Regions from separate parts of the Vibrio ponticus genome, predicted to be linked through region 1. Evidence: riboswitches for the same ligand, from Rfam matches in the RefSeq annotation. Region 1 holds a riboswitch; each other region holds the start of a gene.
What was found. Region 1 has a riboswitch for thiamine pyrophosphate ahead of thiC (phosphomethylpyrimidine synthase ThiC). Riboswitches for the same ligand answer to the same signal wherever they lie in the genome.
Positions count from the first base shown of each region.

Region 1 (9,889 bases):
GTAGTGTTGATGTTCTAACGTCGACCCCTAATCGGGGTTACGGACAGTGCCTGGTGGGTAGTTTGACTGGGGCGGTCTCCTCCCAAAGAGTAACGGAGGAGCACGAAGGTGGGCTAATCACGGTTGGACATCGTGAGGTTAGTGCAATGGCATAAGCCCGCTTAACTGCGAGAATGACGGTTCGAGCAGGTGCGAAAGCAGGTCATAGTGATCCGGTGGTTCTGAATGGAAGGGCCATCGCTCAACGGATAAAAGGTACTCCGGGGATAACAGGCTGATACCGCCCAAGAGTTCATATCGACGGCGGTGTTTGGCACCTCGATGTCGGCTCATCACATCCTGGGGCTGAAGTCGGTCCCAAGGGTATGGCTGTTCGCCATTTAAAGTGGTACGCGAGCTGGGTTTAGAACGTCGTGAGACAGTTCGGTCCCTATCTGCCGTGGGCGTTGGAGAATTGAAAGGGGCTGCTCCTAGTACGAGAGGACCGGAGTGGACGAACCTCTGGTGTTCGGGTTGTGTCGCCAGACGCATTGCCCGGTAGCTAAGTTCGGAATCGATAACCGCTGAAAGCATCTAAGCGGGAAGCGAGCCTTGAGATGAGTTCTCCCTGATACTTTAAGTATCCTAAAGGGTTGTCGGAGACTACGACGTTGATAGGTCAGGTGTGTAAGTGCTGTGAGGCATTGAGCTAACTGATACTAATTGCCCGTGAGGCTTAACCATACAACACCCAAGGGGTTTTGATGGACTCAAAGAAAGAACAAAACTTGATTGTGTAGAGAACACAAAACAGCTTTCCAAGTTATTCTCTAGAAATAGAGAGAAAGAATTTGCTTGGCGACCATAGCGTTGCGGACCCACCTGATTCCATGCCGAACTCAGAAGTGAAACGCAATAGCGCCGATGGTAGTGTGGGGCTTCCCCATGTGAGAGTAGGACATCGCCAGGCTTTATATTTTGAACGCTTGTTATTAATAACGAGTATTCCACTGCGGAGTGGTAGTTCAGTTGGTTAGAATACCGGCCTGTCACGCCGGGGGTCGCGGGTTCGAGTCCCGTCCACTCCGCCACTTATTCGAAAACCTCGCTTTTGCGAGGTTTTTTTGAATCTACACTGTGATAAACTGTAGTTCAAATTTAGGGGTGTAGCTCCAATTGGCAGAGCAGCGGATTCCAAATCCGCGTGTTGGGAGTTCGAATCTCTCCACCCCTGCCATATACTAAGCCTCAGCAGTAATGCTGGGGCTTTTTTACGTCTGCATTTTATGGTTTTAGTCAATTGGCAGAGCAAGCGGATTCCGCTATTTACCAAAGAGCGCGTGTTGGGGTGAATAGTTCGAATCTCTGGATCGCCAGCCCGGTCCACCCCTGCCATCTTCGAAAGCCTCGACAGAAATGTCGGGGCTTTTTTGCATTTGTTGCTTTTGCAAAGCAAATGTTGGGAGCTTGTGCGCAAGCCCGGCGCCTCCGCCATATTCGAAGGCTCTGACTTAGGTCAGGGCCTTTTTCGTTTCTGGTAGAAACGAAATTGGAACGTTCGATATCTAAGATATCTCTCTTCGAGAACATTCCGTATCGTAGATACGTCATTTCGAGATGCGGGAAAGTTCAGTCTCTTCGATACTTCACTTTGAGAGTGGAAATAGAGCACTCCGTATCCGCGATACTTCGCTTCGGGATGGAGAAACGTTCTTTCTTTGGCTCTATATTCCAACGAGTGCCTCTCGGTTTTCAACTCTACACTCTCTTGCTCTTCTCTCGCATCCGTAGCGCAGCGTTCCGAACTCCCGTATCCACTTTCCCGCATCCGTAGTGCAGCGTTCCGAACTCCCGCATCCACTTTCCCGTATCCGTAGCGAAGCGTTCCAAACTCCGTTATCCGTCAAAGTGACTACGGTAACTTTTTTAATCTGTTAGCTTTTATGGGGTGAATATTTAGTTTGTAGACTCGAAATTTTTCAGGTTATGGCTACAATATAGCCACTTACAGTTTTGGGGGATTTATGGGACAGCTTTCCATTTTAGGTTTTATTGCTCTTGGTGGCGCTTTTGGTGCGTGTTCTCGCTATCTCGTCTCAGAGCTTTGTGTCGCGCTGCTGGGTCGAGGTTTTCCTTACGGCACACTCACTGTTAACGTTGTGGGCTCATTTATTATGGGACTACTGATTGCGGCATTTGAAAGTGAAATCATGTCGATTGAACCTTGGCGACAAATTATCGGCCTTGGTTTCCTTGGTGCTCTAACCACATTCTCTACGTTCTCAATGGATAATGTACTGCTGATGCAGCAGGGCGCATTCTTTAAGATGGGCTTAAATGTGTTACTCAATGTCTTTTTGAGCATCTCAGCGGCGTGGTTAGGTTTTCAATTACTGATGAAGTCTTAACAAAAATTTAAATATTTTTGTACAGGTCAGCTTGGTTTAGACCTGTCAATTGCTTATAATTGCATCACTTGTCGGAGTGCCATTTGGCTGAGACCGTTAATTCGGGATCCGTTGAACCTGATCAGATTAGAATCTGCGAAGGGAACAGGAGAAGATATTATCGTTAGGGATGTTTCTATCATCCTAGCGTACCTATCAACATATCGATGTTGTGTTTAGGTTGCTACAACCTAATTTTCGATACCTCTTGTCATATCGTTCCGCCAAGCATTTTTATCCCATACGTTTATAAAAAATGAGCAAGGAAAAATGCTATGTCGAGTCGCAAGCAAGCAAGACTGGAAGCTAAACAGTTTATTGATACTCTCTCAGTACAACCTTATCCAAATTCGCATAAGGTGTATGTTGAGGGTTCCCGTCCTGATATTCGAGTACCAATGCGCGAAATATCTTTGGCCGATAGCCTAGTCGGAGGCACCAAAGAAGCGCCTGTATTTGAGCCTAACGAGCCTATTCGTGTATACGATACCTCTGGTCTCTACACCGATCCTGAACACCAAATCGACCTTTACAATGGCTTACCTAAGCTTCGTGAGCAGTGGATCGAAGAGCGCAGTGATACCGAAGTTTTGGATGATGTTAGCTCCGTCTATACCAAAGAGCGTTTAGCCGATGAAACTCTCGATGAGCTTCGTTACGGTAATCTACCACGTATAAGACGTGCTAAGAGCGGTAAATGTGTTACTCAACTTCACTATGCTCGTCAGGGGCTTATTACTCCTGAAATGGAGTACATCGCTTTGCGTGAGAACATGGGACGTGCTCGCTATCGCGATGAAGTTCTCACTCAGCAGCATCCTGGCCAAAGTTTTGGTGCGAATCTACCCAAAGATATTACTCCTGAGTTTGTACGCAAAGAGGTCGCTGAGGGGCGCGCCATCATTCCTTCTAACATCAACCATCCAGAATCGGAGCCAATGATTATTGGTCGTAACTTCCTAGTCAAAGTGAACGCTAACATCGGCAACTCTTCAGTGACTTCGTCAATAGAAGAAGAAGTAGAGAAGCTGGTTTGGTCAACACGCTGGGGTGGTGATACGGTTATGGACCTGTCGACTGGGCGTAATATTCATGAAACTCGTGAATGGATCTTGCGTAACAGTCCTGTTCCTATTGGGACGGTGCCTATGTACCAAGCGTTAGAAAAAGTGAATGGTATTGCTGAGAACCTTAATTGGGAAGTGATGCGTGACACACTGATTGAGCAAGCCGAGCAGGGCGTGGATTACTTTACCATTCACGCAGGGTTACTTCTACGCTATGTGCCAATGACGGCAAAACGGGTTACCGGCATTGTCTCTCGTGGTGGTTCCATCATTGCTAAATGGTGTCTAGCCCATCATCAAGAAAGTTTTCTTTATACTCATTTCCGCGAAATCTGTGAGATCTGCGCTAAGTATGATGTCGCGCTTTCTCTTGGAGATGGGCTTCGTCCAGGTTCTGTCGCAGATGCTAACGATGAAGCGCAGTTCGCTGAACTTAGAACGCTCGGTGAGCTAACCAAGATCGCTTGGGAATATGATGTGCAAGTGATCATTGAAGGCCCGGGCCATGTGCCAATGCACATGATCAAAGAAAATATGGAAGAGCAGCTTGAGCATTGTCATGAAGCGCCTTTTTATACCTTAGGTCCACTTACAACTGATATTGCCCCAGGCTACGATCATATTACTTCGGGTATTGGTGCGGCGATGATTGGCTGGTATGGCTGTGCCATGCTGTGTTATGTCACGCCGAAAGAGCACCTTGGGTTACCAAACAAGGATGATGTTAAGACCGGTCTGATTACTTATAAATTGGCTGCCCATGCGGCGGATTTGGCAAAAGGTCATCCGGGAGCACAAGTGCGCGATAACGCCCTGTCGAAAGCGCGCTTTGAGTTCCGCTGGGAAGACCAATTTAACTTGTCTCTCGATCCGGAAACTGCACGCAGTTTCCATGATGAAACCTTGCCGCAAGAATCAGGTAAGGTTGCTCACTTTTGCTCAATGTGTGGTCCTAAATTCTGCTCGATGAAGATTTCGCAAGAGGTGCGTGAATACGCTAAGGACACCGAACAGGTAGCGGCCGATCAAGCTATAGAGATAAAAATGCTTGATGACCCATTAGAAGGAATGCGTCAGAAATCGGCGGAGTTTCTTGCGACTGGGTCAGAGTTGTACCATCCAGCGGTCAGCACAGAGGCTGAGTAATGATGGTCTCTATACTGGTTCCATCGAGTAAGATTGAGTTAACCGGTGAGATTCAACAGGCTCTTTTGTTAGCCAAGCAGCAAGGTTTGGCTATCGACAATATTGAGTTGGGTGTTAGCCCAACTCAATATCTGTTAATCAAAACCGATCAATCAGAACTCGTTATCGGTAGCGATCTCTGGTCATGTTCATCAAGAGATTGCCATCGTTATATTCACTATCACAGTAGTCAGGCGAGTTTACCAATTGAGAGCAATGCGGTTTATCACGGGATTGTAGATGGGAATGCTTGGCTAGATATTTGGATGCACGCAGAAAATCGTGAAACCCGCGCCATTGGCTATCAGAACGATCCAACATTGGTTGAACCCCGTTATCATTTTGCTTGGGCAATCGCATTACTGAGTCTCGATTTTCCGCTCGAAGATGCGTTAACTTTTGCTCGCGGCAAGATGCATGTTTCACGTGAAACATGGCCGAGTGAATACGGTGACTTTCCCGTGCCGATACTTGAACACGATAAATTTGGTATTTCGGTTGGTTGGAATGTCACATCTGAACTAGAGCAATTTAGTCATGTCGATGCGACTAAGTTAGGTTTGTATCCGGTGGTTGATAGTTTTGACTGGGTGGCAACCCTACTTGAATTGGGCATTAAAACCATTCAGTTAAGGATTAAAGATCCTGATGCTCCGGATCTAGAACAGCAAATCATCGATGCAATTGAACTTGGCAGGCAGCATTGCGCGCAAGTGTTTATCAATGATCACTGGCAATTGGCGATTAAGCATTGCGCTTATGGTGTGCATCTAGGTCAGGAGGACCTGGAGGTATCGAACATCTCTCAACTACGCAGGGCAGATATTCGACTAGGTTTATCGACTCATGGTTACTATGAGTTATTGAGGATAGTTCAGCTTAAACCGAGTTACATTGCTCTCGGGCATATCTTCCCGACAACCACCAAACAGATGCCTTCTAAGCCACAAGGGTTAGTTAGATTAGCGTTGTACCAGACCTTGATAAATAGCATCCCTAATGTGAATCATGCTAACGCTACGCAGAATTTCGGTTATCCAACGGTCGCAATTGGCGGTATCGATCTCTCCAATGCAGCATCGGTTTGGCGTTGTGGCGTGACCAGTCTAGCGGTAGTCCGAGCAATCACTCTCGCGGACTCGCCGCAAGAGGTCATCGGTGAGTTCGAACAAATTATGCGAGATAAAGCATTGCTGGTAGAGGAGGTGCTGGATGTTGACGGATGAACAGTTTATTCGTTATCAGCGTCAAGTAGCTTTGCCTGAAATCAGCGAGATTGGTCAACAGCGTTTATTCCAATCGCATGTATTGATTATTGGTTGTGGTGGTTTGGGCAGTGCGGCGGCACTCTATCTAGCAGGGGCAGGCGTGGGTCGATTGGTTTTGGTCGATGATGACAGCGTCGAAGTCAGTAACCTCCATCGGCAAGTAGCGTATCGAAGCTACGATTTGAACAGTAGTAAAGTTAACGCGATTTCTCGTCAATTGTCGGAGCTCAATTCCGAAGTTCAGTTACGCAGTATCACGCGTCGTATGGACGAATCACAACTGAGCTTGGAAGTGATGTTGGCTGATGTTGTCCTTGATTGTAGTGATAACTTAACGACGCGACAGTTAGTCAATCATGTCTGCTTTCAGCAAAAGACGCCGTTAATTTCCTCAGCTGCAATAGGTTGGCAAGGGCAGTTTACTGTTTTTGACTATCAGCAAGGGCAAGGCTGTTATCGCTGTCTTTATCCGTTTGATGAGCTTGTTCAAGCGCAGAGTTGCAGCGAATCAGGAGTTCTTGGACCTGTAGTTGGCACGTTAGGTAACTATCAAGCGTTGGCTGCGATTCAGAAACTCGCGCTTGGGGAGTTCTTAGTTGCAACAGGGCAAATTCATCTCTTTGACGGTAAAACTATGCTTTGGCAGACCATCAATATCTCACAAGATAGCCATTGCTCCGTATGCGGGGCATTAGTGGAGGAAGTCATCCATGACTCAACCAAACACAGCTAATATCACCATTACGATCAATCAACAGACGCAAGTGGTGGTTGGCGATAGCCACCTTGGTCAGATAATTGATCAACTTGAACTGCCTGCAGAAGGCTGCGTGTTCGCAATCAATAATCAAGTGATTCCCAAAAGTGAATGGTCGACCATGATAGTAAATCAAGGCGATGCGATTTCACTTTTTCAAGCGATAGCAGGGGGCTAATCATGAGTTCTATTTCAGCTTTAACCATTGCCGATAAGCGTTTTGATTCGAGACTTTTTACAGGGACGGGAAAATTTGCCAACAGTGAAGTGATGGCACAAGCGATTCGCGCTTCTGGCTCCCAACTCGCAACCATGGCGTTAAAGCGGGTTGATATTAATGACAAGCAAGATGATATTTTGCAGCCGCTGGTCGCAGCCGGAGTCAATTTACTGCCCAATACTTCCGGTGCGAAGAATGCTCAAGATGCCGTTTTCGCTGCTCATCTAGCTCGTGAAGCGTTAGGAACCAATTGGCTCAAGTTAGAAATACACCCAGATCCCAAGTATTTGATGCCCGATCCGATCGAGACGCTAAAAGCGGCAGAGCAACTGGTGCGAGATGGGTTTGTAGTTCTACCTTACTGTCATGCCGACCCCGTGTTGTGTAAGCGTTTAGAAGAGGTGGGGTGCGCTGCGGTAATGCCGCTTGGTGCTCCTATTGGCTCAAACAAAGGGATTGCCTCGCGTGATTTTCTTGAAATCATCATCGATCAAGCTCGAGTTCCGGTGATTGTTGATGCCGGGATTGGCGCGCCATCTCATGCGGCGCTTGCAATGGAAATGGGCGCGGATGCTGTGTTGGTCAATACTGCTATCGCTGCAGCGCAGCAACCCGTGGCGATGGCACAGGCTTTCAAGTTAGCGGTTGAATCTGGGCGATTAGCCTATCAAGCTGGATTGGCTGGGCAGGTTTCTCATGCCATTGCATCGAGCCCGTTAACCGCATTTCTTGATTCGTGAGGCTAGTGATGAGTTTTTTGCAGCAATTCAATCAACTCAATTGGGATGATATTTCACTGTCTATTTTGAGTAAAACCGCTGATGATGTTGAACGCGCATTGAGCAAATCTAAGCGTGATCTTGAAGACTTTAAGGCGCTGATATCCCCTGCGGCGGAACCTTACTTAGAGCAGATGGCACAAGCATCCTTGGCATTAACGCGTAAGCGATTTGGTAACACCATGTCGTTATATATCCCGCTTTATCTTTCCAATCTGTGTGCTAATGCGTGCACTTATTGCGGTTTCTCAATGGAGAATCGCATTAAACGTCGCACATTGAATGAACAAGAGATCCGCGCGGAAATTAATGCTATTAAAGCGATGAAGTTCGATAGCGTGTTATTGGTGACCGGTGAGCATGAAACGAAAGTCGGTATGAATTACTTTCGCCAAATGCTTCCACTGATTAAGCCGCACTTTAATTATCTAGCGATGGAAGTGCAGCCGTTAAAGCAGCATGAGTACGCTGAGCTTAAAAGCTTAGGTCTTGATGCGGTAATGGTCTATCAAGAAACCTATCATCCTTCGACTTACGCACAGCATCATCTACGGGGCAATAAAACCAACTTTGAGTTTCGTCTCGAAACACCCGATCGGCTTGCCAAGGCGGGGATTGATAAGATTGGTATTGGCGCTTTGATTGGATTAGAAGATTGGCGAACCGATTGTTTCTACGTTGCCGCGCATCTTGATTACTTAGAGCGAACCTATTGGCAGACACGGTATTCGATATCTTTTCCTCGTCTACGACCTTGCGCCGGAAGTTTGCAGCCTAAATCGTTGATGAGTGACAAGCAGTTAGTGCAGTTGATTTGTGCTTATCGTCTGTTGAATCCAGAAGTTGAACTTTCGTTGTCGACCCGCGAGAGTGAAGCCTTTCGGGACAATGTGTTACCTCTAGGTATCACGAGTCTATCGGCAGCTTCAAAAACCCAGCCGGGGGGCTACGCGATGCAAGAAGCAGAGTTAGAGCAATTTGAAATTAGTGATGAACGCAGTGCCGCAACCGTTGAAGCGATGATACGCAGCAAAGGTTTCGATCCTGTATGGCGTGATTGGCATTCGGCATATTCTGGCTAATCATCCGTATGTTTCACGTGAAACATAAAAGGCTCCCGCGGGAGCCTTTTATTTATCGATAACCGACCGATTATGCGGTTAGCTATTCACTGTTTCTTTTAGTGACTGAGTGCGCGAGTTGCTTGACGCAGCCATTGCTTGGCTAGTTCATCATCAATCAGTTGGTTGAGGTCTTGCCATACTTTTTCATGGTAGTCGTTTAGCCAGGCGAGTTCTGGACGAGTCAGTAGGTTGACATCAATATTACGTAGGTCGATTGGACAGCGCGTTAGTGACTCAAAGGTTAGCACTGAGAAATCGCCTTGAGTTGGAAGTTCAACAACCAGCTCTAAGTTCTCAATACGAATACCAAACTGTTCTGCACGGTAGTAGCCAGGCTCATTAGAAAGCACCATACCTTCTACTAGCGGCACATCAATCTGTTTCTTCGAGATGCTAGCTGGACCTTCATGTACACTGAGGAAGTGACCGACACCATGACCAGTACCATGGTCATAATCGAAGCCTTCTGCCCATAGATGTTGACGAGCAAGCGTATCGATTTGATAGCCACGGGTACCTTGTGGGAAGCGTGCACGAGCGACACCGATGTGTCCTTTTAAAGCGAGAGTAAATTGCTTAATCATTTCCGCACTCGGCTGTCCAATCGCGATAGTACGCGTAATGTCAGTGGTACCATCAAGATACTGACCGCCTGAATCCACTAAGTACAAGCTATCCATGGTGAGCTGTCCTGGTTCAGGCTGGTTCTCATGGTTGTAGTGACACATCGCAGCGTTACTACCTGCTGCTGAAATGGTATCAAAGCTTAGGTCCATAAGCGTTGGATCTTGGCGACGAATTGATTCTAGCTTGTCTGCCAACACGGCTTCGTTATGTACGTTACCTTGCGCTACTTCACTATCTAGCCAACTCAGGAATTGCACCATTGCGACGCCATCACGAATGTGACACGCTTTCATGCCTGCAATCTCAGTTGCGTTTTTGGCGGCTTTTGGCATCAGACATGGATCAGCGGCACTAATCACTTGAGCATCTGAATTTTGCAGTACCAGTTTGACCCAAGCGTTACTTGTCGCCGGATCAACCAGGACCTTACTACCAT
Region 1 covers NZ_AP019657.1:2,828,326-2,838,214, reverse strand. The annotation lists rRNA gene GZN30_RS12800 (23S ribosomal RNA) at 1-723, shown strand, start outside; rRNA gene rrf (5S ribosomal RNA) at 834-949, shown strand; tRNA gene GZN30_RS12790 (tRNA-Asp) at 994-1,070, shown strand; tRNA gene GZN30_RS12785 (tRNA-Trp) at 1,140-1,216, shown strand; gene crcB (fluoride efflux transporter CrcB) at 2,004-2,387, shown strand; TPP riboswitch at 2,450-2,548, shown strand; gene thiC (phosphomethylpyrimidine synthase ThiC) at 2,702-4,639, shown strand; gene GZN30_RS12770 (thiamine phosphate synthase) at 4,639-5,904, shown strand; gene GZN30_RS12765 (HesA/MoeB/ThiF family protein) at 5,891-6,679, shown strand; gene thiS (sulfur carrier protein ThiS) at 6,657-6,881, shown strand; gene GZN30_RS12755 (thiazole synthase) at 6,884-7,663, shown strand; gene thiH (2-iminoacetate synthase ThiH) at 7,672-8,784, shown strand; gene GZN30_RS12745 (aminopeptidase P family protein) at 8,883-9,889, opposite strand, start outside.

Region 2 (9,889 bases), on a different replicon from region 1:
AATTTTCGGGCTACAGTAGCAAACATTAGTCGAGGTTTTAAGCCAGTGCTGTGCAACCTAAGTTTCGCTCTAAGGTCATTACCAAATCTTTTTCACTCCTTGCAGCAAGGCTTCAATAAATAATGACAGCGCACGCGGCTGATAACGGCGCTGTTTATAGACCAAATAGGCTTTGCGATTGCTGCGGTTATACTCAGGTAACACTTGCTGCAAATTTTGTTTTGCTGCTGGCTTAACGTGGCGCAAGGGCAAAGAGGCGACGCCAATCCCTTTTTCAACCGCTTGGATCACCGCCAAGATATCATTCACGACCAGTTTGGGCTGAATCGACATCACCTCCACCAGCTCATCTCCGCGATAAATCGGCAAGTCGATTATGTTATCGACCGACACCCACTCTTGTTCACGCAGCTGTTCTAAGTTAGTGATTGGTGCCACTCTCGCCAAATATTCTGGGCTGGCAAAAAAGCCGTGCTTGGCTTCAAACAGTGGTCTGGCAATCATCCCTTCCATCTCGCGCAAATCAAAGGTCATCAGCAAATCGCGATCGGTTTGCGGGACAAGCTGCTCTTGGCTTAATACCAGATCAAGCTGTACCTTCGGATAACGCTGGAGAAACTCCTCAACCACATCTTCAGCAAAACCACGGTAGAAATTGTAGGGTAAGGCGAGTTTGATTTTGCCCTCCACATCTTGGCGATCTTCGCTCAACTGTTCAAACGCGGCTTCGATACTTTCCATACCACTTTTGAAAAGATTAAAAGCATGTATACCGGATTCTGTCGCCGCCAATTCCCGACCTTGTTTCTCCAATAATCTCACGTTAAGCCTCTCTTCTAGCGCGTTTAAACGGCGTGACATAGTGGAAATCGGTAGACGTAACTGACGTGAGGCTTCTTGTAGCGAGCCGAACTCAACGACTGCGCAAAACAGATAGAGATCATCAATATTTCCAAATATGGAATTCATACTTCTAATCCTGCTTATTTTTCCATTTATTGAATGGTTATATAGTTTCTTTATCGCAAAGCCAAGCAAGACAGGAGAAAAGCATGAACACAAAACAATTTTGGCTCACCGCACTAATGTCCTCTTTCACGATGGCGCTAATGATGTCTGGCGTGCTGTCAGGCTACAAGCTTGGCTTTAGCAGTGATTGGTCTCTGATCTGGTTAGAAAGTTTCAGTTTAGCTTGGCCGTGTGCGCTATTTCTCAACCTGACCGTATTACCGCAAGTTCGCCGGTTAGCTGCATGGATAACAGCTTAACCAAAAAACGTGATTCAATGAGAAGAACAGACAAGGAGGTGAAAAATAATTCAGCATAAAGAGAAGCCTAATGACAGAAAAATTCTACCAATACCTACTTTACACCGTTCTCAGCATCACCATCCTTTTCTCACTCTTCTTGGTGGCTGCTGATAATATTGCCCCTTTTACCACTCAAGCGTCGTTACATCGCACCATCGCGACCATTGCACCCGAAACCTCTGGGGTAATTGAACAGGTCGCGGTGAAAAATGGTCAACACGTACAAGCAGGCGAGACGCTATTCCGCTTAGATGATCAAGGCTATCAGCTCAAAGTTGCCCAAGCCAAAGCAGAATTGGCGCAAGCACAACAAGCATTTCTAGCCAGTACACAACAGCTTAACGTCGCCAAACAAACGCTGCTTCAAAAACAAGAGCAAGAACGCAATGCCATCGCCAAACTGACGCGTAATAAAGCCTTGTACAAGAAAGGACTCACCACCACGCAAGCGATTGAAGACAGCGAACTGAATGTGAAAGTAGCCAAAAGTGCTTTGCTTGCCGCGCAAGCCGACATCATGCGCATCGAAGCGCAATTGGCAGACAGTGACAGCAATGCCGCCATCCAACTGGCTAAAGCGAAGTTAGCCAGTGCCGAGCTCGATGAGCAGCACACTCATATTACGGCGCAAACAAGCGGCACCGTCACCAATTTACAATTACAACCAGGCAGCTACATCAGCCAAGGCACCACCGCTTTACTACTAATAAACGAATCTCAAGCGTGGCTAAGCGCCGATTTCAATGAAAAAGGTATCAGCCACTTAAATACCAACAATCACGCTTATATCGCGTTTGACGCGATTCCAGGTCAGGTTTTCACTGGACATATTGAAAGCCAAGAGCGTGCAATTCGTGATAGTGATAACAGTAATGGTCAGCTGGTTGATGTGGTCAACGATACCCGTTGGATCCGTGAGCAGCAAAAAGTACGCGTGCGTATTGTGCTAGACGATATGCAACCAGAAATGGCGCAGCGCTTAATTTCCGGCTCAAGAGCATCTGTATCGGTACAAAACGGTTCAACCATCATTGATGCAATCAGCTACAGCTGGATCCACCTAGTATCACTGTTCCGTTATATCTACTAATTGGCAGACAAAGGTGATGAGTATGACATTCCCTTCCCTATTCCAATTTGATCAAATATCGCAGCGCAATGAGGCGCTGCGTATCACGCTGGCGATTACGGTGTGTATGGTGCTGGGTAAGCTGCTTAACCTTGGATCCCCAGTCTATTTAGCACTCTATCCAACCATTATCATGACCAAGGCGAAAGACTATTCTTGGTTAGGTTTAGGCAAAACCCTAGCGCCAACACTACTCGCGGCAAGCTGCGCTTTAGTGGTGAGCAACACCTTCTCACAACATCCATTTATTATTTGGACCATTAGCCTGATCTTTTTCGATTGGATGCGCCGCAGAGCAACAACCCCCGCCAAAATGGGCGCCATGTTGATGCCAACTTTCAACTGGATTTTGGTGATCGTCTTTGCTCAGCACACCAGCGCCGATATGACCACGCGCATCCATGAAATCTTGATTGCTATGGTGATCACCACACTGGTGTGCAAAGCCGCTGTGGCACTGTTTCCAGTTGCCAGCAAAGGGAAGCCGCCAGTGTTTGAAGAGACACCGGTTAACGCCGAGCAACGGCTATTGTCGCTTGCGCTAATTGGTATTGGCGTTGGTTTTTTACTGCAGGTCGAAATGTTATCCGCCACTTTCTGTCTGGTTCCGGTGATTGCCGCAGCTACCCAAAGCCAAGCCGATGCGTTTCGCCAAGTGGTGGAAAGACGTTTTATCACCCAAGTGGGCGGTTGTGCGCTGGCGTTTATTTTTACCTTAGTGCTGTCTGGTCACCAGACCAACATTGGGCTGTACGTAATCTTACTTGGCAGTTTGATCTTTCTGCTTGCCAGCATGATGGCTAAGGCGGATTTCAAACTGCGTGACCTTCATGGCGACGCCCTACTCGCGACTATGTTGCCAATTCAACTCTATATTGGTGCGAATGAGATGGGCTTAGAGCGTACCTTCCTGCGCGGCTGGCAACTGGCGGTCACACTCGGGATTTTATTTACGCTCTACACACTGGTCACGCGCTCACGTAAACCAGCATGATATTTCGATATAAAAAAAGGCTTCGCAATTGCGAAGCCTTTATCGTTTGTCACCCGCTCAAATTAGATTTCAGCGTTGTGGTAAACTTGTTGTACGTCATCACAGTCTTCTAGAAGGTCTAGGAACTTCTGGAATTTCTCTTGATCGTCAGCACCGATTTCATGGTAAGACTGAGGAACGAAAGTGATCTCTTCAACGTCAAGAGTAAGCTCTGGGTACTCAGTGTTTAGAGCCGTTTTCACTTTGAAGAACTCAGTGTTTGGCGCGTAAACAGTGATCACACCGTCTTCAAGCTCGATGTCCGTTACATCACAGTCAGCCATCATTAGCGCTTCTAGTACTGACTCTTCATCTTCGCCTTTGAACTGGAATACAGCTTGGTGAGCGAACATGTGAGATACAGTACCTTCAACACCAATTTTCGCGCCTGTTTTCACGAAACATTGACGTACGTCTTGGAAAGTACGGTTACCGTTATCTGTTAGACAGTCAACGATTACACTAGCACCACCTGGAGAGAAACCTTCGTAGCGCGCTGGTACGTAATCTTCACCGCCGCCGCCGTTAGCTTTGTCTAGTGCTTTTTCGATAACGTGTGCTGGTACTTGGTCTTTCTTCGCTTTCGCGATTAGGTGACGAAGTGATAGGTTCATATCTGGATCTGAACCACCGTTTTTCGCACTCATGTAAATTTCTTTACCGTATTTGGAATAAACTTTAATTTTTGCGCCTGCAGTTTTCGCCATAGAGGCTTTGCGCACTTCAAAACTTCTTCCCATCGGGACGATCTCTCTTAATTTAAATTTAACGCGAAGGATTTTAGCAAAAATTCGAGGCTTTTCAATTTCGCCTCTCATACCTGATTAGGTAAGCTTGGGCTTACGCGACACCCATAAGTCGTTTGTATTTTACCACACACTCAGTAAACCAAGTACGTTCAGCATCATCGACGATCTTTCCTGCTTGTTGATCAATCTCATCAGGTCCTGCTTTGGCTTCTTTCAGCTTCCACACAAGAAACGCAGCTTGCTTATCTAGCTCCACTTTGTTCTTTTCATCTGCGGGTAACAACGACAAATTTACCGACATAGTCAGATCTCGATTAAAAATACGAGGCGGAAATATACCACAACAGAAGTAAATGTTGAGAAAAGAAAATGGGGTGAGATCAAAAACAACAAAGGGTGGCTTACAGAATAGCCACCCTACTGGAAAGTATTGCCTTAATTTGGCTTAGTGGAGCAAACCTAGCTCTCGAGCTTCTTCGATTGTTAAGCCGCTTTCACGAATCTCGCGAAGTGCCTCAATGCGGCGACGAGCTTCAGCTGATTTAACCATTGAAGTAGGTTTGTGTGATTCAACTTCTTCCGTGAAGTCCCACTTACTTGCAATACTTGTCATTTCATCATGGTCTAAAGAATTGATGGACATAAAAACCTCCGCGAAAAACCATGCAAGGGACGAGGTAATCTTTAGCAAACGCGACCCTAGCTTGTTAAGTACAATTGGTCGAGAATGTGACTTCGATAATAGTTCAAATAGCGATAATAAAATTCACTGAAAATTGCTTTGCACCCACCGAAATTGCGCTGTACATTTAAAAAATTCCCCTGTGAAAACCTACCTTGTTTTAGATCACGCAAAGCGCAAAATTCCATCAGCGAATTCCTGTGCCAACCCTTCTTTTATCTCCATGCTCACTGGCTATTTTTAGATCAACTTCACCCTTTTATCTCAGACTTCTTTTCTCATTCGAAATAAGAGTTAATGATAATCATTATCCTTACCAATCGAGTGTCGTTATGAGTGAACATTTTTTACAGCATGCTTTTCATGCCAATCCAATCATACAAATACGCAATTTGTGTGTGGACTACATCACCGACAACGGTGATTTTAACGCCGTGAAGTCGGTCAGCTTTGATATCGGCAAAGGTGAAATCTTTGGGCTTGCCGGAGAGTCTGGTTGTGGTAAGAGTACCATTGCTTTTGCTATAAACCGCTTACATAAGCCGCCAGCATTTATCTCAGGGGGACAAATTCACTTTGAAGGTCGTGATATTCTCAAATTGCCTGAGAGTGAATTCAACACCATTCGCTGGAGTGAAATTGCCATGGTATTCCAAAGTGCGATGAACTCACTCAACCCAGTGTTACCCGTGCAAGAACAATTCGCTGATGTACTGCGCCACCATCAAGGTCTAAGTGAAGAGCAAGCGAAAAAGCGCGCCGAACAGCTACTGGATTTAGTCAATATCCCTCGAGAACGTCTCACTGAATATCCTCACCAGTTCAGTGGCGGAATGCGCCAACGGCTCGTTATCGCGATAGCCCTCTCCCTTAACCCCAAAATGATCATCATGGATGAGCCGACGACTGCGCTCGATGTCGTGGTGCAACGAGAGATCTTGCAACAGATCTACCAATTGCGTGAAGAGTTTGGTTTTTCGATTCTGTTTATTACCCACGATCTGGCACTGATGACCCAACTCTGTGATCGTATCGCGATCATGCGTCACGGTGAGATTGTCGAAGTGAATACCTCCAAAGAGATCCGTGTTAATCCGCAACACGCTTATACGCAAAAACTATGGGCATCGTTCCCGAATATCCATGAAGGTAAACATCAAACGCAAGGAGCGCCAGCATGAACGAACCCATCATCCAAGTTAATGATATCGTAAAAGAATTTAATGTCGGAGGCGGTTTCTCTGCCGTAGAACGTTTTAAAGCGCTGCAAGGGGTGAGCTTTAATCTGCATAAAGGTCGCACGCTGGCGTTAGTGGGTGAATCAGGCTGTGGTAAAAGTACCTGTGCCCGCTTGATCACTAAAGTCTACCCTACCACCAGCGGTGAGATCTTATTTAAAGGGCGTAATATTGATGAGATCAACAGCCGTAAAGATCTCCTCGATTACCGCAGTAAAGTGCAAATGGTATTCCAAGATCCGTTTGGCTCACTCAATCCCACTCATACTATTCGCCACCATTTAACTCGCCCACTGAAGATCCACAAGCAAGTGACAAATAACGCTGAGATCCCAGCGAAATTAAATGAGTTGATCCAACTGGTTGAACTGGCACCCGATACGCTCGATAAGTACCCCCATGAACTGAGTGGTGGTCAACGTCAACGAGTGAACTTAGCCCGCGCACTCGCGGTTGGCGCGGAAGTGATTCTCGCCGATGAACCCACCTCGATGCTCGACGTTTCCATTCGACTTGGGGTACTAAACCTAATGCAACGGATGAAGCAAGAGCTCGGCATTGGCTTTTTGTATATCACTCATGACCTTGCGACAGCCCACTACATCGCGGAAGAGACCGCAGTGATGTACAAAGGGCAGATCGTTGAATGGGGTGATACACAATCCATTTTGACCAATCCACAGCATCCTTACACCAAACTACTGATTTCCGCCGTGCCCGATCCCGATCAGCCATTTGGTCATTTGGTCGAAAGTGAACCAAACTATTCTCAACAAGCGGATGAAATTCGTGCCACCAGCGCCATCGTGCAGCACGGTGTGCGACAGGTTGGTCCAAATCACTTTGTAAAACAGTGGGATGATGCAGCATGATCAAACTAGAATCTTGGGTAGAAGCGATCTCTGATTGGTACCAAAACCGGAAGCATGATCAAGATGATTCCTTGTGTTCATTGATCCTTTCTGTTCCTGATTCTGTTTGGGGTCCTCAAGTCACCGAACTACAAAGTAAAGCCATCGCCTGCTGGTTAGATGGCTGCCTGCGGGTTTTTCATGGGTTGCGCTACAGCAACCCAACTAAAGCCTACCAATATCTGCAACTGGCTAGCAGTAAGTTGCAGGCAACCGCGAGTCAACCTCTTGCCGAGCTTGAGCTACGAGACTGGTCAATGAAACGCCTCCAACACCTTACTGTACTGGCACTGGAGTTTTGTAATCAACAACCACAAAGCCAGTGGCAACAAGAGTCGGATAACTTGATCGAATCACACGTGCAATTTATGGCAGCGCATAATTGGAATGAACCTCGAAAGCATGATCAAGGCAAAGCTTCATTTCATTGATCTACACCGCAATTCACTTTAACCCGCCTTGATCATCTTTCCGCAATTCGATTCATGCTTCCGATTGTTTAAAGGGCTTAGCGCCCTATTCTCGCCCTGCTTGCTTAAATCTGACAAACCACCAATCGCGGTTTGTTGCTATGTTTATCCATCAATTGCTTAATCACGCCTCTGATTCAAAGGGAACCCGGAAGTGTGATCAAGGCAAATATCTTTCAATCAGCAGACGATAAACATCAGGCTTGTTGTAGTAGTTATCAGTATGAGCTGATACTATCTCTCACATAGTCGGGGGGCTGTTGCCATTGTGCAAAGGCTGAGATCGAATTTCGAGACCCGTTGAACCTGATTCAGTTAACACTGACGTAGGGAACTATCAACACTTTGCTACCACTTACATTCCGCACCCTAGCGTCGATCCGTTTTGTGATCGCGTTAATGCTCCTGGTCAAAGTCAGTTCCTATCCGTCAGACAATAGGAGCGACCATGGCGCACACAAGCCAAACCATTACCGCAAACTCTTCTACTCACACGCCAATTGTGCTCACTATCGCGGGTTCAGACAGTGGCGGCGGCGCAGGAATCCAAGCTGACATCAAAGCCATATCAGCAACGGGCAGCTTTGCTTGTTCCGTAATTACCGCCATCACATCGCAAAACACTCAAGGCGTTTCCGCTATTTTTCCGATCCCATTAGCGCACGTTGAGAGCCAATTAGACGCCGTGTTTACCGATCTCAATATCGTCGCAGTCAAAATCGGTATGCTGGCAGATGCGAATATCATCAAGGTCGTCGCGAATAAAATTAAGCAATACCAACCAAGATTTTTGGTGGTGGATCCGGTGATGGTTGCTACCAGTGGTGACTTGCTGCTTGAGCAATCTGCCATTGCCACCTTAAAAAGCGAACTGCTGCCTTTGGCGGATATTATTACCCCGAATCTTCCTGAAGGCGCGGCTCTGACTTCCCTAGCTATACCTCAATCTCAAGCTGAAATGAATGACATGATCAGCGATCTTCGCCAGCTTGGTGCCAAAGCGGTGCTGCTAAAAGGCGGGCATCTAGAAAAAGATCTTAACAGTAACGATCTGCTGATCACCGCCAATCGAGCTGAATTGATCAGCGCCAAGCGTCACCAAACCAAAAATACCCATGGTACAGGCTGTACCCTCTCTTCTGCTATTGCCTCATACCTTGCGCAAGGCAATGAATTGACCGAGGCGGTTAAGCTCTCTAAACACTACATTTCGCAGGCAATCGCCCACGCTGATGAGCTGCAAGTCGGTCAAGGTCATGGACCTGTGAATCATTTCTTTGCTTACGCCGCAAAGCAGTAAAGCCAATGACGACACAAGCTTTGGGCGTGGAAATCAATCACGCCTACTTACAGTACCAAACTAACGTGGTCGCCACGCTAGCCAACGTTAATATGTCGATTCCTGCTGGATGTTGGACTGTATTGTTGGGGCGCAGTGGCAGTGGCAAGACCACACTTTTACGCTATCTTGCTGGATTGCTAGGTGACAGCGTCACTCTTAGTGGTGAGATACGTTCAAGTGATGATCAACCTTTTGAACAACGCATTGCCTACATGGCACAACAAGATTTATTGCTGCCTTGGCTCAACGTGTTAGATAACGTCTGTCTCAGCGCCAAATTTACTGCAAGTGATCAGCAGCAGATGCAAGACAAGGCACTAGCGCTGCTTGAACAAGTCGATCTCGCTCAATATGCCAACACAAAGCCCGATCAATTATCTGGAGGCATGCGCCAACGAGTCGCATTGGCGCGTACCCTGATGCAAGACAAGCCGCTGGTGCTGATGGATGAGCCATTTTCTGCGCTCGATGCGGTTACTAGGCACAAACTACAACGACTTGCTGCTGAATTACTCGCCAACAAAACCGTGATTCTAATCACCCATGATCCACAAGAAGCGGTGCGCTTGGCTGATCAGCTTTATGTACTGCAGGGAACCCCAGCACAAGCGGTCAAGCTTACGGTACCCAGTACCTTGCCGCCAAGAAGTCTCGATGCCGAGTGCGCGGCGCTGCAACAAGCGATTTTACATCAATTGGAGCGCGACTATGACTGATATAACCCAAGGGTCAACGCCAGCAAAACTGCTTGATGAGCGCGAACAGGTCCACCGCCCAGTGCTCAGACTCATCTTTAGCGCATTAATCATCCTCGGGTTATGGCAACTGATTGTGGTGGCATTTGATATGCCGAGCTTTATCCTACCTGCCCCACTTGATGTACTGCACACCATGCTCAATCGCTACCCTGTACTGCTCAAACATAGCTGGGTAACAACGCAGGAGATCTTACTCGGCTTGGGGCTTGGTATCACGATGGGGTTATTGTTTGCCCTGCAAATGTTGTTGTTTGAGCCCCTAAGACG
Region 2 covers NZ_AP019658.1:7,086-16,974, reverse strand. The annotation lists gene GZN30_RS14685 (LysR family transcriptional regulator) at 79-969, opposite strand; gene GZN30_RS14680 (DUF2798 domain-containing protein) at 1,053-1,268, shown strand; gene GZN30_RS14675 (HlyD family secretion protein) at 1,339-2,400, shown strand; gene GZN30_RS14670 (DUF2955 domain-containing protein) at 2,423-3,433, shown strand; gene GZN30_RS14665 (YebC/PmpR family DNA-binding transcriptional regulator) at 3,496-4,212, opposite strand; gene GZN30_RS14660 (DUF3283 family protein) at 4,313-4,522, opposite strand; gene GZN30_RS14655 (PA3496 family putative envelope integrity protein) at 4,667-4,864, opposite strand; gene GZN30_RS14650 (ABC transporter ATP-binding protein) at 5,236-6,084, shown strand; gene GZN30_RS14645 (ATP-binding cassette domain-containing protein) at 6,081-7,013, shown strand; gene GZN30_RS14640 (transcriptional regulator) at 7,010-7,483, shown strand; TPP riboswitch at 7,763-7,872, shown strand; gene thiD (bifunctional hydroxymethylpyrimidine kinase/phosphomethylpyrimidine kinase) at 7,971-8,822, shown strand; gene GZN30_RS14630 (ABC transporter ATP-binding protein) at 8,828-9,580, shown strand; partial or broken gene GZN30_RS14625 (ABC transporter permease) at 9,639-9,889, shown strand, end outside.
Region 2: it holds a riboswitch for thiamine pyrophosphate, as region 1 does, so the genes downstream of both, thiD (bifunctional hydroxymethylpyrimidine kinase/phosphomethylpyrimidine kinase) here and thiC (phosphomethylpyrimidine synthase ThiC) in region 1, are expected to answer to the same signal.

Region 3 (9,889 bases), 280 kb from region 1:
ATCCGCCCAACCATCCACTTTCACCCACTTGCCTGACTCAAGCTCTTTGTAACGCTCAAAAAAGTGTGTGATTTGTGCCTTAAGCAGTTCTGGAAGGTCGTCGACATCTTGGATGTGGTCGTACTCTTTAGAGAGCTTAGTATGTGGTACCGCGACAACTTTTGCATCTTCACCAGATTCATCGGTCATTTTCAATACGCCAACAGGACGACAGCGAATGACAGAGCCCGGCATTAGTGGATGAGGTGTTGGCACCAACACATCAACTGGGTCACCATCGAGTGATAGCGTATTATTTACATAGCCGTAGTTGCATGGGTAAAACATGGGTGCAGACATAAATCGGTCAACAAATACGGCGCCAGAGTCTTTATCTACTTCGTATTTAATTGGGTCTGCATTAGCAGGGATTTCTATTACTACATACAGATCATCAGGTAAAGATTTGCCTGCTGGTACGTCATTCAAGCTCATGCGAAATATCCTTATTTTTACTTGGTACACTTATTCAGTATGGTTGCTCGATAAAATATACGCTACTACCATAAAGCGAAATAGTATTTAATGTAAACATACTGTGATAAAAATCATTTAAAAAAGCGCCCTAGAGCGCTTTTATATCATTTTGATTTTATAATTCTGCAATATATATATGTAACGATATTTATTGCTCTTCGTTACGATATTTATCGATAAACTCTTCGACTTTGCTCACCATGTTTTTAGAACCGACAACAAATGGAACGCGTTGATGCAGTTCCGTTGGTTTAATGTCCATAATACGGTTAACACCATCGGACGCCGTGCCGCCTGCTTGCTCGACAATATAAGCCATTGGGTTGCACTCATAAAGTAAGCGCAATTTTCCATTTGGATGGCTCTGTGTACTTGGGTATAGGTAAACCCCACCTTTGAGTAAGTTACGGTGGAAGTCAGCCACGAGCGAACCTATGTAGCGTGAGGTATAAGGGCGATTGGTTGCGGTATCATTTTCTTGGCAGTACTTAATGTACTTTTTAATTCCCATTGGGAAGCGGATGTAATTGCCTTCGTTGATCGAATAAATCTGACCATCTTGAGGAATCATCATGTTTTCATGTGAAAGGCAGAAAGTGCCCAGTGAAGGGTCGTAAGTAAAGCCATTTACGCCGTTACCTGTAGTGTAAACCAGCATGGTTGAAGAGCCGTAGATGACATAACCAGCTGCCACTTGCTTATTACCCGGTTGCAAGAAATCTTCTTGGGTTGGTGGCGTACCAATCGGAGAGACACGACGGTAAATAGAGAAGATAGTGCCCACAGAAACATTAACATCAATGTTCGATGAACCATCAAGTGGATCCATCAGAACCACATATTTGGCGTTCTTGTTCAGCTCTTTATTAAACGCAACCGCTTCATCTTCTTCTTCACTTGCCACACCACATACTTGATCGCGCGCTTCCAATGCAGCTTTGAATTTCTCATTGGCGTACAGGTCGAGTTTTTGTTGCTCCTCACCTTGAACGTTTTCTGCGCCTACAGAGCCCGTAATGTCAGCAAGACCTGCTTTATTAATCTCTCGGTTCACGATTTTGGCAGCAAGTCGAATTGAAGCAAGTAACGAAGAAAGATCGCCACTTGCGTGCGGGAAGTCTGCTTGTTTCTCAACGATAAATTCGCCAAGGGTGCGCATTCCAGACATGATGTTTCCTTTTCAGTTTAGCTATTTGGGGGCTTAAAAATAGTGGGCTTTCTACCGAAGCCTCACTGGTCTACATAAGTGTAAGACCTAGATCTTTTTATGGGTACTAAAGTAACTGTCTGAGATCTCAATTTATTTAGATGCAAAAGGCGGATTTTTATTGATAGCTTTATTAAGATAATTGTTGCCGAAAGTGGCAGTTCAAGCGCAGTGAGAGCGATCAAAATGTTTCGCTTTTAGGCGCATTATCGCCATAATGAAGTGGTAATTTTTCGCGTAATACAAGGTTTAGTTTATGCATATTCATATCTTGGGGATCTGTGGCACCTTTATGGGTGGTGCGGCAATGTTAGCGCGCCAACTTGGGCATAAAGTGACCGGGAGTGACGCAAACGTTTACCCACCAATGAGTACAATGCTTGAATCTCAAGGTATTGAAATTATAGAAGGTTTCGATCCAAGTCAGCTTAACCCAGCGCCGGATCTCGTGGTGATTGGTAATGCGATGAGTCGCGGTAATCCATGTGTGGAATATGTACTAAATAATAACCTGCGTTACACCTCGGGACCGCAATGGTTACAAGAGTTTTTACTGCACGATCGCTGGGTATTAGCGGTGTCTGGTACCCATGGCAAAACCACGACTTCAAGCATGCTGGCTTGGGTATTAGAAGAGTGTGGTTATCAACCTGGCTTCTTGGTAGGCGGGGTGCTCGGTAACTTTGGTATTTCAGCTCGACTCGGCGAAAGTATGTTTTTTGTCGTCGAAGCCGACGAATATGACAGTGCTTTTTTTGATAAGCGTTCAAAGTTTGTTCATTACCACCCGCGCACCTTAGTGATGAATAACTTGGAGTTCGATCATGCCGACATTTTCGATGATCTTGAGGCGATTAAGCGTCAATTCCACCATCTAGTACGAACTGTGCCAGGTAATGGTCGCATTCTAGCACCAAGTAAAGATCAGTCACTTGCTGACGTACTAGCGCGTGGTTGCTGGAGCGAAAAAGAGTTTACCGGTGAGAATGGCGATTGGCGCGCAGAGAAGATCAAGAAAGATGGTTCTGAGTTCCGTGTCTATCTGCAAAATCAGCATGTCGGTACCGTTAACTGGGACTTGGTGGGCGATCACAATGTCGATAATGCTCTGATGGCAATTGCTGCGGCACGTCATGTTGGTGTTACACCAGATCTGGCTTGTGAAGCACTTGGTAAATTTATTAATACCAAGCGTCGTTTAGAGCTAAAAGGAGAGGTGAATGGCATCAAAGTTTATGATGATTTTGCTCATCATCCGACGGCGATTGAACTGACCAGTGGCGGTTTGCGTAACAAGGTCGGCACAGACAAGATTATTGCTGTGCTTGAGCCTCGCTCCGCCACCATGAAGCGCGGCGTTCACAAAGAAACTTTAGCGGCTTCTTTACACCATGCTGATGAAGTCTACCTCTATCAACCGGAGGGTATTGATTGGTCGGTACAAGAGATTGCAGAGCAATGCTCACAGCCTGCCTTCAGCAGCGCGGATATTGATCAATTGGTTGAGCAGATCGTGGCGAGCGCCAAACCAGGCGATCACATTTTAGTGATGAGTAACGGTGGCTTTGAAGGTATTCACGGTAAGCTTTTAGCCAAACTAGCGGAATAACAGTAAATGACTAAGCAAAACAGCAAAGCAATGACCCTCGCTTTTACTGGAGCTTCAGGCGCACCCTATGGGTTGCGTCTGCTTGAGTGCTTACTCGCGGCGGATTATCAGGTTTATCTGCTGATCTCATCGGCAGCACGTGTGGTGCTAGCCACAGAGCATGGTTTAAAACTACCCAGCGGTCCTGATGCGGCCAAACAAGCTTTGGTTGAACATCTCAATTGCGACCCAGAAAAATTGGTGGTGTGCGGCAAGGATGATTGGTTCTCGCCTGTCGCGTCAGGCTCTGCCGCACCGAAACAAATGGTGGTGTGCCCATGTTCGGCCGGCAGCGTTGCTGCGATCGCGCATGGTATGTCAGACAATTTGATTGAGCGTGCTGCGGATGTGGTGATGAAAGAGCGTGGTCAGTTATTGTTGGTGGTACGTGAAACGCCTTTTTCTACCTTGCATTTAGAAAATATGCATAAGTTATCGCAGATGGGCGTGACGATTATGCCAGCGGCGCCGGGTTTTTATCATCAACCGAAAACGATAGAAGACTTAATTGATTTTATGGTCGCTCGGATCTTGGATCATCTAGGCGTTGAGCAAGGGTTAGTTCCGCGATGGGGTTATGATCAACGTCCTTAGCCATTCTCTACCGCATTTGCTTGGTTACTCTATTTTATGTTGATTGATTGTAGCCATTGATAATCGGAATGATTACAATCCATCCGAAACTCATCGGGGAGCAAAGTGCTGAGCACTGGCTGAGATCGACTTTTGTCGGGACCCGTGACCTGAACCAGATAATGCTGGCGTAGGAATTGAGTCAGGATAATTGATGATTATGGATAATTAAGCCTCGACTTCAAACCTGTGCCGCTCAACCTTTGGAGAGCGAACAGTGAAAACCACTCTAACAGCCCTAGCCGTGGCTTGTGCTTCTTTTTCGGCGATTGCCGCAGATAATACACTGACTATCTACACCTATGACTCTTTTGCAGCCGATTGGGGACCAGCTCCGGCGGTTAAAAAAGCCTTTGAAGCGCAATGTGATGGCTGTGAAGTTAACTTTGTTGCTTTAGATGATGGTGTCTCAATTCTTAACCGTCTGCGTTTGGAAAACGGTAACAGCAAAGCGGATATCGTATTAGGTTTGGACAACAACCTAATGGCAGAAGCAAAGAAAACCGGCTTTTTGGCTGAGCACTCGGTAGATACCTCAAGCGTCACCATTCCAGGTGGTTGGCAAGATAAAACCTTTGTCCCTTATGACTTTAGCTACTTCGCCTTTGTCTACAACACTGAGAAACTGACCAATCCACCGACCAGCCTGAAAGAGTTGGTTGAGCAGCGCGATGATCTAAAAGTCATCTACCAAGATCCGCGTACCTCAACACCGGGACAAGGCTTTATGTTGTGGATGAAGTCAGTCTATGGTGATGATGTTGCTGCGGCGTGGCAGAAAGTCGCGAAGAAAACGGTAACCGTAACCAAAGGTTGGTCAGAAGCGTATTCTATGTTCCTCGAGGGGGAAGCTGACATGGTGTTGTCATACACAACCTCACCGGCCTATCACATTATTGCCGAGCAAGATAAGCGTTTTGCTGCGGCTAATTTCTCTGAAGGTCATTACACCCAAGTTGAAGTGGCAGCGAAAGTGAAAGGCTCGCAAAACCCAGAGCTAGCCGACCAATTCATGCAGTTTATTCTGAGCGAAGGATTCCAATCGGCAATGCCAACCGGCAACTGGATGTATCCGGTTACTGATATCAAGTTGCCGCAAGGGTATGAAGCTTTGACTGTGCCAGCTAAGGCACTCAGCTTTACTTCTGATGAAGTTGCTGCGCAGCGTAAAGCCTGGATTCGCGAATGGCAAAGTGCATTGACTCGATAGGATGATTGTTTGAATCGTACGCCTAAAATCGGGCTGGTGGTCGCGGTGCTTATCGCGACCTTTGTTTTTTCAGCCCTTGCTGCCTTGTTTCACGCAGCACCCTCACTTAATGTTCTTTCGGTATGGCAAGATCCGTACTACCGTCATGTAACACAATTTAGCTTCTATCAATCGTTTCTTTCAACGCTGCTCAGCGTTGGCTTTGCTTTGCCAGTTGCTCATGCGCTGTCTAAACGCGATTTTAAAGGTAAATCGCTGTTGCTAAGGCTGTTCAGTTCAACCTTGGTTTTGCCTGTTTTAGTTGGGGTTTTTGGCCTGCTGGCGATTTATGGTAATTCGGGGTTGTTCGCCGATCTATTTGCCTATTTCGGTGGTGAGTTGCCGTTCTCTATCTATGGACTAAACGGCATTTTACTCGCGCACGCATTCTTTAATTTGCCTTACGCTGCCCGTCTTTTGTTACAGGCTTTGGAGTCGATTCCACAAGAGCAGCATAAGCTGTGCGCGCATCTTGGTATGAGCCAATGGCAGAAATTTAAGTGGGTAGAGTGGCCGCGCTTGCGTCAACAACTGCCTCATGTCTCTGGTTTAGTGTTTATGTTGTGCTTTACCAGTTTTGCCACTGTGATGGCGCTGGGAGGTGGTCCCAAGTCAACGACGATTGAATTGGCTATCTACCAAGCGATCAAGTTTGATTTTGACCTGCAAGCTGGCGCATTGTTGGCAATTTGGCAGATGCTGCTGTGTGGTGTGTTAGCTCTGACTATTCAAAGATTAGCTAAGCCAGTTGCAGTCAGTAGTGGCTCGACAACCCGTCAGCGTTATTTGGTCAATGACACTCTGAAATGGCGACTTTGGGATGGCGCTTGGATTGCGATGGCGAGCCTGCTGGTGGTGCCGCCGCTGTTAGTGGTGATCATCAGTGGTTTGAACTCACAGCTATTTAGCGTACTGACCGATGCTCGTTTTTGGCAAGCATTGCTGGCTTCCCTACAAGTGGCTGTAGTGGCGAGTGTGATTGCACTGTCTGCAGGTCTTGCGGTATTGACCACCAGTCGCCGTTTACGTCTCAATCACAAGGCGCGCCGAGCTGATCAGATTGAGTTACTCGGGACGATCATTTTAGTCACGCCCGGCTTGGTGATCTCTACGGGGCTGTTCTTACTACTGCGCAACGTTACTGACGTGTTCAGTATGGCGTTTTTTATTGTTGTTGCGGTCAATGCTTTAATGGGTTTGCCTTATGTGGTGAAAACGCTCTCGCAGCCGATGTTGCAGATTGAGCAGCAATACCAATACCTAGCCGCAAGTTTGGGGCTAAAAGGCTGGCAACGCTTTAAAGTGGTGGAATGGCGCGGATTGAAGAAGCCAATGGCGCATGCTTTTGCGATCAGTTTTATGTTGGCGATTGGTGATCTTGGCGCGATTGCCTTATTTGGCGGACAAGAGTTTCGCACGCTACCTCTGTATCTATTCCAACTGCTAGGCAGCTATCAAATGGAAGCGGCAGGGGTGGTTTCGTTGACCCTGCTGATATTGAGTGTGGTCTGTTTTACCTTGATAGAAAAACTGTTTAAAACAGAGACAAAGGTTAACCATGATAAACGTTAAGCAAGTTCACTATACCTATCATAATCAACCATTCGATTTCGACTTGCAGATAGCGCCTGGCTCGATTTGTGCTCTGATGGGACCAAGTGGTGCGGGTAAGTCGACGCTGTTGGCATTAATAGCGGGTTTCATCGAACCACTGAGTGGCGACATCATTGCTGCCGGCGACTCGCTGATAGGTAAAGCGCCACACCAAAGACCCGTCGCGATGTTGTTTCAAGAGCACAACTTGTTTGCTCATTTGAGCGTTCGAGAAAATATCGGTTTAGGTTTGCACCCAGGTTTGAAACTGACGGATGAGCAACAGCAGCAAGTGGCGTTGGCAGCGCAACAAGTGGGGGTGGGTGAGTTTCTTGACCGCCTACCAGAGCAACTCTCAGGTGGACAACGTCAACGAGTCGCCTTGGCGCGCTGTTTTGTTCAGCCACATCCGATTTGGCTACTGGATGAACCTTTCTCTGCGCTTGATCCGCTGTTGCGAGAAGAAATGTTGAATTTGGTAATGCGTTTAGCCAATGAACGCAATCTAACCGTGGTGATGGTGACGCACCATGTTAGTGATGCGCGTTCAATTGCGACGGATTTTGCCTTTATCACGGATGGCAAAATTAGTGTTGCCGAGAAGATCAATCAGCTAAGTGCTGAGCACGCAAACCCTGAGCTAGCAGCGTTTGTTAAAGCGGGACATTGATCGGGTGATAGCAGATTCTAAAAATAAAAAAGGTTGCCGCATTGGCAACCTTTTGACTATTTCGAACAGCGTTAACTCGAGTTAGAACTCTTCGTCATTCAGCTCTTTGATGATTTGGAAAATTTCACGGTACGCCTTTGGTGGCTTGTTCGATGATTTTTCTTTTGCTGCTTGACGAGCTAGCTGGCGTAGACGTTGACGGTCTGCCGCTGGGTAAAGCTCCATCACTTCGTCAATTGCTGCGTCGCCTTGCTCAACAACACGATCACGCAGTTGCTCAAGCTTGTGCAGTACCGCCGTGTTTTGTGAGTGCTTGTTACGAATCTTATCCAGTGCTGCTTGAATTGGTTCTGGATCTTCGTAACGCATCAATTTACCAATGCGTTGCAATTGACGACGACGCGCTTCGTTTTTAAAACGTTGTGCATCTTGAATCGCTTCCGCTAGCTCTTCGCTCAATGGGAATTTTTTCAGCGTAGAAGGTTTTAGACCAACCAGCTCTTCGCCTAGTTTTTGCAACTCTTCCATATCGCGTTTCATCTCGGATTTACTAACCCAGATGATCTCTTCTTCCGGTTCCCATGGCGCTTTTTGATTTTTACGTGCCATCTGTTTTGCCTTATTTGACTATCTATTCCTCTATTTTAACAAGAATCGTGGGGAGAAAGCGAAATTCTTGTTATCCTAGAAGCAATACTCACCAATATTTAGATGAAATATGGACGTAAAAGAGCAAGTCGCTCAGCAACGTGCTGAGCTAGAAGCTGCAGTCGCGAAAGCGCTGGAGATGGCAGCAGTCAAAGCTGATGCCGCAGAAGTTGCCATTACTAAGTCAACCGGCTTAAGTGTTTCCACTCGTATGTGCGACGTGGAAAACGTGGAATTCAATAGCGATGGTGCGCTGGGTATTACTGTTTACCGTGGTCAACGTAAAGGCAGTGCATCAACTTCTGATTTGAGTGAGAAGGCGATTCAGCAAACGGTATTAGCCGCGTTAGATATCGCACAATACACTTCTGAAGATCCTTGTGCGGGTCCGGCACCAAAAGAATTGATGGTGCAAGAGATCCCCGATCTTGACTTGTTCCACCCTGACACGCCAGATCCTGATTACGCAGCGCAAGTGGCGATTGCCGCAGAAGAGCGCGCATTGGCGTTTAGCAGCAAAATCAAGCAGAGTGATGGTGCGAGCTACGATAGCCATTACGGCGTGAAAGTATATGGTAACAGCCATGGCTTACTGGCGAGTTATGCTAGCAGCCGTCACAGCACCAGTTGTTGTGTGATTGGTCAAGGTGCCAATGGTGAAATGGAGCGTGATTACAGCTATACCGTTGCGCGTCATAAAGATGATTTATGGGCACCAGAGCAAGTTGGTGCGCAAGCCGCTGAGAAAACGGTAAGTCGCTTAGACGCGAAGCGTCTTGCTACCGGTAAATACCCAGTGATGTTTGCTGCTGATGTGGCTACAGGGCTGTTAGGTCACTTAGTGATGGCGATCAGCGGTGGTAACCTCTACCGTAAATCTTCGTTCCTGCTTGACCACCTGGGTGAACAGATTCTGCCAAGTTGGTTTAATCTTTCTGAGCGTCCGCATGTCTTACGTGGTCTAGCGTCTAGCCCATTTGACAGTGAAGGTGTCTACACCCGTGATACGGAAATTATCACTGATGGTGTATTGGCAACCTACCTGCTAACCAGTTACGCGGCGCGTAAGATGAAAATGACCCCAACGGGTCATGCTGGTGGTATCCATAACTGTTACGTGCAATCAACCGGTCAGAACTTCGAGCAGATGCTCAAAGAACTGGGTACGGGCTTGCTAGTGACAGAAGTCATGGGACAGGGCGTTAACGTGGTAACGGGTGATTACTCACGCGGTGCTGCGGGCTTCTGGGTTGAAAACGGTCAGATCCAATACCCAGTGTCTGAAATTACCATTGCGGGTAATTTGAAAGATATGTATCAGCAGATTGTCGCGGTTGGCAGTGATGTCGAAACGCGTTCACAGATCCAAACCGGTTCTATCCTGCTAGAAACCATGAAGGTAGCAGGCGAGTAATCGCACTCAATTTGAAACGAAAAATCCCAAGCTCAGGCTTGGGATTTTTGTTTTCAGCAAATGCTCACTGAGCAGGGCGATTATTCACCCCACTGGGCTTCAAACCAACTTTCTAAAATTACCACGGCAGATTGGCAGTCGATATTGCCTTTCGAGAGTGCTTTGTAGCCACCCATTGAAAACAGCTCTGCACGCGCTTCTGCGGTGGATAGACGTTCATCATGCAACTCGACAGGTAAGCCGTAACGACCTTGTAGGCGCTTAGCGAATTTCTTCGCACGTGGCGTGATGGTCTCTAAGTCTTTACCGTG
Region 3 covers NZ_AP019657.1:2,547,114-2,557,002, reverse strand. The annotation lists gene ppa (inorganic diphosphatase) at 1-474, opposite strand, end outside; gene fbp (class 1 fructose-bisphosphatase) at 665-1,684, opposite strand; gene mpl (UDP-N-acetylmuramate:L-alanyl-gamma-D-glutamyl-meso-diaminopimelate ligase) at 1,980-3,332, shown strand; gene GZN30_RS11360 (flavin prenyltransferase UbiX) at 3,339-3,965, shown strand; TPP riboswitch at 4,050-4,158, shown strand; gene thiB (thiamine ABC transporter substrate binding subunit) at 4,222-5,214, shown strand; gene thiP (thiamine/thiamine pyrophosphate ABC transporter permease ThiP) at 5,224-6,825, shown strand; gene thiQ (thiamine ABC transporter ATP-binding protein) at 6,812-7,516, shown strand; gene yjgA (ribosome biogenesis factor YjgA) at 7,598-8,125, opposite strand; gene pmbA (metalloprotease PmbA) at 8,235-9,578, shown strand; gene ruvX (Holliday junction resolvase RuvX) at 9,659-9,889, opposite strand, start outside.
Region 3: it holds a riboswitch for thiamine pyrophosphate, as region 1 does, so the genes downstream of both, thiB (thiamine ABC transporter substrate binding subunit) here and thiC (phosphomethylpyrimidine synthase ThiC) in region 1, are expected to answer to the same signal.